3 regions of the Glutamicibacter ectropisis genome follow, and region 2 is predicted to be linked to each of the others. Evidence: riboswitches for the same ligand, from Rfam matches in the RefSeq annotation. Region 2 holds a riboswitch; each other region holds the start of a gene.
What was found. A riboswitch is a leader RNA that binds a small molecule or an ion and turns the genes downstream of it on or off. The one in region 2 is predicted to bind S-adenosylmethionine.
Positions count from the first base shown of each region.

Region 1 (3,277 bases), 550 kb from region 2:
GGGCAGGAAGCTAGGATGACTTCATGAGCGAAATGGAGCAACCACGACTAGCCAGCGCACTAGCGCAAAAGGTTGTCGACACCATTTCACCAACGATTAATCGCCATGTGAACATCATGAATGAGCATGGAATAATCATCGCCTCCAGTGATAGCTCGCGCATCGGAACGTTGCACGCAGGAAGCCTTGAAGTGCTTCGAGACCAGCGGGTCATCCGAGTCACTCACGGCGATGAAACCGCCGGGACCCAGCCCGGGGTGAATCTTCCGCTGAAGATTAATGACCGCGTGTGTGGAGTCATTGGACTTACCGGTGCACCCCATGAGGTGGAACCACTAGCTGAGCTGATTGCGCTGACCGTGCAACTGCTGGTCGCCCAAGAACGTGAGCATTCGCGTAGCGCTCGCCGGGCAGCCGAAGCCAGGGATATTCTTTCCGCCTTGCTCGCCGGGAATGTCGCACCGGAAATCATTGGCCGGATGCTTCAGGCACATGGGCTCAGCGGGCACCTGCACTTGGAAGTGTGTCTAGTCGGCAAAGGACAAGCGGCAGGGCAAGAGTCAGCCTTTGCACAGCCAGGAACCCAAGGGGTAAGTACCTCTTGGGTGACGTTGTTTGGCGCGAGGTGGAGACTTCGCAAGGCTAGTGAAGATCATGGCCAAAGCGTTGTTGGACCCGATGATCGGTATCTTGGCGGCCCGGGGATGGCAGATGTCGGTGAGCTCTTGGCCCGGGCGGAAGTATTGCGCACCTTGGTGGCACGTCCTGAACTGATTCCAGATCAGGGGCATCGTGAACTGTGGACTGAAGAGATCGCGGTGGCTATCGCCCGCACACCGGTATCTAACCTCAAATATCTTGCGATGCCTGCGCAGGAATTGAATCAAGAACAAGCAAAAACCCTCTTGGTGGTGGCAAGCGTTGCTTCGATGTCTCAAGCGGCCGAGATTTTACACATTCACCGCAATACGCTGATGCAGAGGCTGGAGCGTATCGGGCAGGTCACCGGTGTGGATACGCGCCTCACCAGTGAATCGTTACGCCTACAGCACGCGATTTATGCGCGAGTTGCCTTGGGGCAATTACAGATCTTCTAATGCAACTAGCCTGTTGGCAGATGGATATTTTTGATCCTTCGCGGCCGAATCTTCGCCACGAGAGACACTAGCGACTAACTACTCGGGTACTGCTTGGCAATCTTATTGGCGCGGAATCCTGCCACGAGCAAAAGCAAAAGACTGAGGCAGAAGCCGACAGCGGTCACGGTCAGCGCCCACGGGAATTTCTGCATAAAGCAAAGAACTGCGGCGATGGCCAACAGTACCCATCCAATCCACGCTGTCATTCTGAGCGTGGGTGCGGCATGGCGGTGAGCAGCCAACCACGCTTCATCACTCGATAAGGTGTGACGGGTTTTGATGCCTACCGCAGTGTTGCGTTTGAGCTGGCCCGAGGCAGTCATCGGAGCCAAAATGCTGGCGGTCACGGTCAGTATGACCAGCCCAAACATCAGACTGATGGTGTTCATTGGGTCCATTGAAATTTCCCTTAGATGGTGACTTTGTATTCAGTCTATACAGTGGCCATATTTCTCAACACCCGTCCTGTTACGAAAACTGAACAGTGCAGTTAGACGTGCAACTCATCCGCAGAGCTTAATATGCGGAAATATGACGTGACTCCGGCACTTCTGACACCGTTTTTGGCCGGATGAACCCGTGTTTTGTGAAGAGTTCTGACGCTTTGTTCCCTCCGGTGACGCGTTAATGGCACGCCCATCGGATCGATGTTTAACTCGAAGAATACCCATCCAGAGCGGCTGAGAGACCTGGCTCCGTGACGCCGCAGCAAGTCTGCAACCCGCAGAAAGTGCTAACGCCAGGAGCGATGGAATTCCCGGGTAGCGAAGCGCAACTTTGAGTTCGGGATCCCTCGGTTCACTATGTCTAAGAGAGGGACGGCATGACTCGCACTCGCCCGAACACCCTGAAATTATTGGCAGTAACCATGGCAGCAGCAACACTGCTGACCGGTTGCTCGCTCAAGGAACCACGACCTGACGTGGCACCGGTAGCGGCGCAAAACACCACCCCACAAACGGAACAGTCACTGAACGATGTGCCGTCACTCGAAGGTAAAAAAGTCGGAATTGCTGCCAAGGACATCCTGCACGACTACTCGCGCGTGGTGTATCAGCAGATCCAAGAACGGGTCAAAGAACTCGGTGGCGAAGTGATTGCCACCCAGGCCGAAGCAAAAGACGAAAAACACGTCTCTGATGTCGAAAACCTGATTACCCAATCACCAGATGCCATCGTGGTCATCTTGGGCGACGCCCAGACATTAACCCCTGCGCTGGCCAAGGTAGATGCGGCCGGTATCCCACTGTTCACCATCGATTTCCAGAGCGAATACTCCAAGAACAACGTCACCAGCGACAACTGGAATGTCGGCACCACGCTGGCGCGCACCATGGCTGAAGATCTACATGGCAAAGGCAAGATTCTCGTCTTTAACGGCTTCCCCGGTGTGACTCCGTGCCGTATTCGCTACAACAGTCTGAATCTGGTGCTGGAAGACTACCCAAACATTGAGAAGATCACCCCTGAGCTACAGGACAAGTACGAAGGCACGATCGAAGATGCCAAGAACCAGATTCAGGATCAACTGCGCAGGCTACCGGAAGGTGAAGTCGACGCGATCTGGTCTTGCTGGGACATGCCACTGATCGGTGCCGCGCAGGCCATCGACCCGACAGATAACGACATCAAGTTGTACGGCGTGGACGCAGAGCCCGGAGCCTTGGACCTCATCGCAGATCCACAGAGCTCATATCAGTTCACCGTTGCTCAGCCCACCAAGCAAATTGCGGCCACCTCGGCCACAAACATCGCGCTCTTCCTCGACGGGCAAACCGACAAGGTACCAGCCACCAGCTACGCCGAGCCGATTTTTGTTGACAAGGACAATGTGAATCAGGTGCGCAATGACAACGGGATCTAATGAACTGCTGAACATGCGCGGTATCAACAAATCCTTTGGTACCGTGAGCGTGCTTGAAAAAGTAGAGCTGAAACTTCGAGCCGGAGAAGTCTTGGGCCTCGTAGGTGAAAACGGTGCAGGGAAGTCCACACTGATCAAAATCCTCACCGGTTTATACACTCTAGACTCCGGAGAGATAGAACTTGCTGGCAAGGTAGTGTCCATTCGCCGCCCAGCCGATGCCGAAGCGCTGGGTATTGAAGTCATTCACCAGGACCGCCATTTGGCTGGCCGT
Region 1 covers NZ_CP125942.1:3,384,404-3,387,680, reverse strand. The annotation lists gene QMQ05_RS15905 (CdaR family transcriptional regulator) at 24-1,097, shown strand; gene QMQ05_RS15900 (SdpI family protein) at 1,172-1,528, opposite strand; SAM riboswitch class I at 1,804-1,894, shown strand; gene QMQ05_RS15895 (substrate-binding domain-containing protein) at 1,963-3,003, shown strand; gene QMQ05_RS15890 (sugar ABC transporter ATP-binding protein) at 2,987-3,277, shown strand, end outside.
Region 1: it holds a riboswitch for S-adenosylmethionine, as region 2 does, so the genes downstream of both, QMQ05_RS15895 (substrate-binding domain-containing protein) here and QMQ05_RS01580 (acyl-CoA dehydrogenase family protein) in region 2, are expected to answer to the same signal.

Region 2 (3,277 bases):
TGCCCAGAAATGTTGATCACGTCATCGGTGCGACCCAAAATGAAAATGTCTCCATCATCATCAAAGCGCGCCCCGTCACCGGCAAGGAACCATCCCTGTCCGACATACTGTTCCCAATAACTGGTGTAGTAGCGTTCTGGATTACCCCAAACGGTTCGTGCCATCGAAGGTCCCGTCTGGGTGATGACAATATTTCCCTGAGTGTTCGGTGCAACGCGCTGGCCTTGAGCATCAACGATGTCCACCGAAACTCCAGGCAGGGCGCGGGCAGCGCAACCAGGCTTGAAGTACTCGTCGGTGGGCAGTGGCGAAAGGATCGTGGCTCCCGACTCGGACTGCCACCAGGTATCTACCATGGGAAGACCTTCGGTGGTATCGCGACCTAACTGTTCACGGAACCACTTCCAAGCCTCCGGGTTCACTGCTTCGCCCACGGTGCCGCCAATATTGATGGAGGACAGGTCGTAGGAAGCTGGAATGCCCTGCGGGAACCAGCCCATCAACGAACGCACTAGCGTTGGCGCGGTGTAGTAGCTGGTGACCTTGTAGCGTTCGATGACTTCGAAGTGACGGCCAGGATGTGGGGCATTTGGTACGCCTTCGTAGATGACCTGAGTAACGCCGTTCGACAGCGGACCGTAGATCTCATAGGTGTGGGCGGTGACCCAGGCTAGGTCTGCGGTGCACCAGTGAACGTCTTGGTCTCGCTTTGAAACATCAGGGTTGGCGAAAAGCATGTTGTAGCTGGCGGCTGCCTGAGTCAGATAACCGCCGGTGGTGTGTACCAGGCCCTTAGGCTGTCCGGTCGTCCCTGAGGTGTACATGATAAATAGCGGGGTTTCCGAGTCAAAGGACTGTGCAGCGTGCTCGGTGGGCTGGGTGTCGACCACATCGTGCCACCAAACATCTCGGCCTTCGGTCCATGGGATCTCATCGCCTGTGCGGCGAATGACCAGGACCTTTTCAATTTCATTTTCGCCCGAGACCGCCTGATCGGCGTTGTCTTTGACCGGCACGGAAGTGCCACGACGGAACTGGCCGTCCGTGGTTACCAAGACTTTGGCTTTGGTGTCTTCCACGCGGAACTTCAGCGCCTCAGCAGAGAACCCGCCGAAAACCAATGAGTGGATCGCGCCAATGCGGGCGCAAGCCAAGGTGATGACGACGGTTTCGATAAGTACTGGCAGATAGATGACCACGCGGTCGCCCTTGACCACACCCAAGGATTCCAAGGCATTGGCAGCTTGGCTGACGCGTTCTTGCAAGTTCTTGTAGGTGACGGCTACACGGTCGCCGGGTTCGCCCTCGAAGTACAGCGCAACCTTGTCACCGCGACCGGCCGCAACATGGCGGTCGGCACAGTTCACCGCGGCATTGAGTTTGCCACCGAGGTACCAAGAAATCTGCGGGCCACGCTTGGCTACTGGGTCAGCGGGGAGAATTTGGCTGGTGGTGTGCCATTCGGTGTCCCAATCTAGAAGGTGCGCCGCTTCATCCCAGAATGCTTGGCGTGCTTCCTCTGACACCAGTGTGGCGGTCGATGCTGATTCGATGGTCATGAAAGATAATTCCTTGGAGTGTTAATGGGTGACAAGTTGAGAAGCTGCGGGAGAGGCGAAATCAGGTTCCCCGCTCGATAGCCAGCGCAATTGAAGCGTTGGCCGGGTCTTGTCCCTGAGGCTGTGCATAGTTCAGTGCCATGATCATCTCCATCGGTTCTGGCGGTAGCACCGGCCTATGGAACATGTGATTCATAGGTGGTTGCTGCGACGTCTAGGAGCCAGATCTCTCGGTCGCTCGGGATGGTTACCCGTCCATTACATGATTTCGAACGAATTGAATGCAAATCTTGCGTAACATGAAAAATATTCGATAACTACGTCACACGCACGAGATATTTCGTTATTTATTTCATTGAATGCCGGTTTGATCGATGATTGATGATTTTCATGAGTTCATCTTCGGTGGAATGCGAAGTTGCCTGTGCAAACCGCCTGTCAAACCGGCGCATCGTCACGACGAAATGTGACTTCGTGGCTTGGAAGCACCGCTTTGTTACGGCTACAAATGAATGAGAACCCATCCAGAGCGGCCGAGAGATCTGGCTCGATGACGCCGCAGCAACCACCCGATTTGCGGGACGGTGCTACCGCCAGGACCGATGGAAAGAATTGAGGATTTCTAATGTCATTTGGCGAGTCGCCAAACACCACAAGCTTGGACTTCAACCAGCTCAGTGATCCTTCGCAGGCTAGCGCCATGGGACTAGATGACTTCCAAGAGCAGCTGCCTACCCGGCAACTACTCAAGGTCACCCCAGGCCCTAGCGCAGACGAACAATATGATCGCTTGGCTGAAGTCTTCCGCCCGGTTTTCGCGCAGATTGCAGCCACCGCCAAGGAACGTGACCGGAACCGCGTACTGCCTTTTGAGCAGGTAGGCCTGCTCAATCGAGAACGCTTTGGGGCGCTACGTATCCCAGTCGCCGAAGGTGGGTACGGCGCACGACTGGTTGACGTCTTCCGTCTACTCATCGAACTTTCCGAAGCTGATTCGCATGTGGGCCAGCTATGGCGCGCGCATATCGCATTTGTTGAAAATGTTCTGGTTCTTGAAGATCAGGAACTACGTAGCAAGTGGGTTTCCCGCATTGCCGCGGGACAAATTGTCGGCAACGCGTACACCGAACGTGGCGGCAATGCGCTTGGTACCTTGAACACCAAAGCCAGCCAGGTTGATGGCCGTTGGCTGGTGACTGGTGAAAAGTACTACTGCACCGGCACTATCTTTGCCGACTGGACCACGGTGGCTGTGGCTCACCCGGAGCTTGCCGGGCGCCAGATTGCGGTGGTCTCCACCCAACATAGTGGCGTAAAAATCTTGGATGACTGGGATGGTTTCGGCCAGGGTCTCACCGGTACGGGAACCACGGAATTCCATCAGGTGCCGGTAGACACCTTCATGCCACAGCAGAAGAATGACCCTGAGGCAGCGATTTTCCAGCTGGTACTCATGGCCGTGCAGGCTGGCATAGCGCGGGCAGCACTGAATGACCTGCGTATTTCGGTGCAGAATCGTACGCGCATCTTCACCACCGGCACGGGAGTGCCGGTACACCGCGAACCACAAGTACTGCAATTAGTCGGTGAGGTCTCCGCAGAGTCCTTCGCCGCTGACTCGGTGGTGATCGGTGCTGTCCTTGAGGTTGAAGCCGCCCTCATCGACCCAGGGCTAAATGATGAGGAACGCTACGCGGTCTGTGAACTAGCAGCTAACC
Region 2 covers NZ_CP125942.1:333,227-336,503, forward strand. The annotation lists gene acs (acetate--CoA ligase) at 1-1,559, opposite strand, end outside; SAM riboswitch class I at 1,707-1,809, opposite strand; SAM riboswitch class I at 2,077-2,168, shown strand; gene QMQ05_RS01580 (acyl-CoA dehydrogenase family protein) at 2,185-3,277, shown strand, end outside.

Region 3 (3,277 bases), 560 kb from region 2:
TATTCATCGGGGCCACGATCTCTCGCTATGGGCGTGTGTCCGTGGGCGGAACGCTGATTGGTGTAGTGATTTTTGGCTTGCTGGATAACGGACTGAACCTGATCGGACTGTCCTTCTTCTTCCAGGACCTGGCCCGTGGACTCGTACTGCTGGCCATCTTGCTCGCCGCCGTCGTGCTCGGGCGAAACCAGGGTCAATCGTCCACCGGGATTTTCGCCCAGCTGCGCACTGCTAAGAAGCACATATCAACCACAGGAAAAGGAAACAGTAACTCATGAGCCAGCGCATTCACCTCAACGCCTTCGACATGACCTGCGTGAGCCATCAGAGCCCGGGACTGTGGCGCCATCCGCAGAATCGAGCCGATGAATACAACACCCTGGAATATTGGGTGGAGCTGGCGCAAACCCTAGAACGCGGTGGTTTTGATGCGTTGTTCTTGGCCGACGTCTTGGGCATTTATGATGTGTACCAAAACTCCAGTGGCCCAGCCCTATTAGATGCTGATCAGGTTCCATTGAATGATCCGTTCATGCAAGTTTCCGCGATGGCCGCGGCTACCAAGAACCTTGGCTTTGCGGTGACTAGTGCGCTGACCTATGAACAGCCTTATGCGTTAGCCCGTAAATTCTCTTCCTTAGATCACCTCACCCGTGGCCGGGTTGGCTGGAATGTGGTGACGAGCTATCTGGAGTCGGCGGCACGAAATTTGGGGATGACCCGCCAGCTAGATCATGATGCACGCTACGACATTGCCGATGAATTCATGGAAGTGGTCTACAAGCTTTGGGAAGGCTCCTGGGAAGAGGGAGCAGTCGTCAAGGACCGGGAACGTGGGATCTACACCGATCCGAGCAAGGTGCACCCGATTAACCATCAAGGTCAGCACTTCAATGTCCCGGGCATTCACCTTTCAGAGCCATCGATTCAGCGTACGCCGGCGATTTTCCAGGCAGGTGCCTCATCTCGTGGTCGTCGCTTCGGTGCACAACATGCCGAAGGGATCTTCCTGAACTCCATTAATACTGCCGTCACCCGCAGGCAGACCGATGCGATCCGTGACGAATTTGAAGCGGTGGGCCGGCCTCGAAATGCTGCAAAAATTTATGCCCTGATGACGACGGTGGTGGCTGATTCAGATGCGCAGGCAGAAAAGCTTTACCGTGAGTACCAGTCCTATGCCTCACGTGAAGGGGCTATGACCTTCTATGGCGGATGGTCAGGTTTGGATTTGAGCCAGTACGCGGTGGATGAAGAACTGAAATATCTGGAGACCAACGCGGCCCGCTCCGCCCTGTCGATTTTTACCACCGCGAACCCAGAACAGAAGTGGACACCGAATTCGATTGCCGACTACCTCGGCGTGGGTGGCATCGGCCCGGTCCTGGTGGGTTCGGCCGAAACAGTGGCCGATGAAATTGAGCGTTGGGTGGATGAGTCCGGGCTGGACGGAATCAACCTGGCCTACGCCATCACCCCGGGATCCTTCGAGCAATTCACCGACTTGGTGGTTCCGGAGCTACGCAAGCGTGGACGAACCTGGGCCGGCTATGAAGGGAATACGCTGCGCGAATATTTGGCCGGAGAAGGACAACGACGAGTTGCTGACGATCACCCGGCAGCGGCCTACCGTGGGGCTTATGCTGGCCAAGCTTCCGCAGCAGATTCCAAGGCTAGTCAAATCCCAGAGGCTGTTTTAGGCGCCAAATGACATATGAGTAAATATGACGGAATTTTATTACCGTTTCAGAGCGGTGAACGTGTCGAAAAATGACGATGTTCCGTCCTGTGACCTCGTGACTTCCGCCAGCCATCGCGCGGTGATTCACTGAAAGAACACACCATCCAGAGCGGCTGAGAGACCTGGCTCCGCGACGCCGCAGCAAACCTGCATCCCGCAGTAAGTGCTAACGCCAGGTTCGATGGATCTGCAGAAAATTCTGCGTCCTTCGGAATCCACAGTCCTAAGGAGAACGAAGATGACGGTTATCAGTACCCAGCTACCGCGCGTGCCTTACACCGGCACCGCCGATGAAGCCGAGCTTAATCACTGGCGCGAGATCGCACAAAAGGTCGCCGACCAGCTGGCTACCGACGCCCTAGAACGCGACCGCAAGAATGCTCAGCCCTTCGCTGAGGTGCAGTTACTGCGTGAAGCTGGCTTGTTGAACCTGCTGGTGCCGACCGAATTTGGTGGCGCCGGGGCACACTGGGAGACCGCCTTTGAAGCGGTCCGCATCTTGGCAACGGCCGATGGCTCAATTTCTCAGCTGCTGGCCTACCACTACGTGAACCAGTCGGGCATTGCCTTCTACGCGGCGCCTGAAACCCAAGCCCAGTGGTGGCAGCGCACCGTTGAGGGCGGCTGGCTGTGGGGCGATTCGGTCAACCCGGTTGATCCCACGTTGACCCTCGTGCCTGAGGGTGATGGCTTCCGCCTCAATGGTGCCAAGCGGTTCTCCACCGGTTCCGGGGTAGGCGAGGTTATCGTCATCAACGCGGAAGTCACCGAGGGCGAACGCAAGGGCCAGGTGCTGGCCTTCATCATCGACCGTGACCGTGAGGGCCTAGAAATCGTTGATGACTGGGACTACCTAGGCCAGCGACTGAGTGCGTCGAACTCGCTGAAGTATCACAATGTACGCATCGAGCCGACTGATCTTCTTGGTGAAGTCACCGATGAGCCGGTCTCGACCCTACTGACCCCGGGCATCCAGCTGGCCTTCGCGAACTTCTACCTGGGTATTGCTGAGGGTGCCTTGGCCCGTGGCAAGCAGATCTTGTTGGGGCGCAAGAACGCGTGGCTGTTCTCGCAGGCTGAGACCTATTCCCAGGATCCAATCTTCCAGCGCACCGTGGGTGAGCTCAAGGCACGAACTGCTGCCGTGGCAGCGTTGACCGAAAAGCTGGGCCGCAAATTTGATGCACTGCTCTCCAAGGCAGGGGAGGTGACGCAGCCCGAGCGTGCGGCGTTGGCTGTTGAGATTGCTGAAGCGAAGGTGGTGTCCACCGAGGTAGGCGTTGAGGTGGCCAACCGGATCTTTGAAGTCACCGGATCGTCGTCGACTGCGAACAGTGTTGGCCTAGACCTGTTCTGGCGCAATGTGCGCACCCACTCACTGCACGACCCGGTGGACTACAAGAAGATTGAGGTCGGCGCGTACTTCCTCCGCGGAGAATCTCAGCCACTGTCGCTGTACACCTAAAAACTTTTCTACAGATAGGAAACTGAGATGACTGTACTTGCCACAGGTAATCGGTTGAACCAGCTCAAAGC
Region 3 covers NZ_CP125942.1:3,378,050-3,381,326, reverse strand. The annotation lists gene QMQ05_RS15880 (ABC transporter permease) at 1-278, shown strand, start outside; gene QMQ05_RS15875 (LLM class flavin-dependent oxidoreductase) at 275-1,711, shown strand; SAM riboswitch class I at 1,839-1,929, shown strand; gene QMQ05_RS15870 (acyl-CoA dehydrogenase family protein) at 1,980-3,206, shown strand; gene QMQ05_RS15865 (acyl-CoA dehydrogenase family protein) at 3,234-3,277, shown strand, end outside.
Region 3: it holds a riboswitch for S-adenosylmethionine, as region 2 does, so the genes downstream of both, QMQ05_RS15870 (acyl-CoA dehydrogenase family protein) here and QMQ05_RS01580 (acyl-CoA dehydrogenase family protein) in region 2, are expected to answer to the same signal.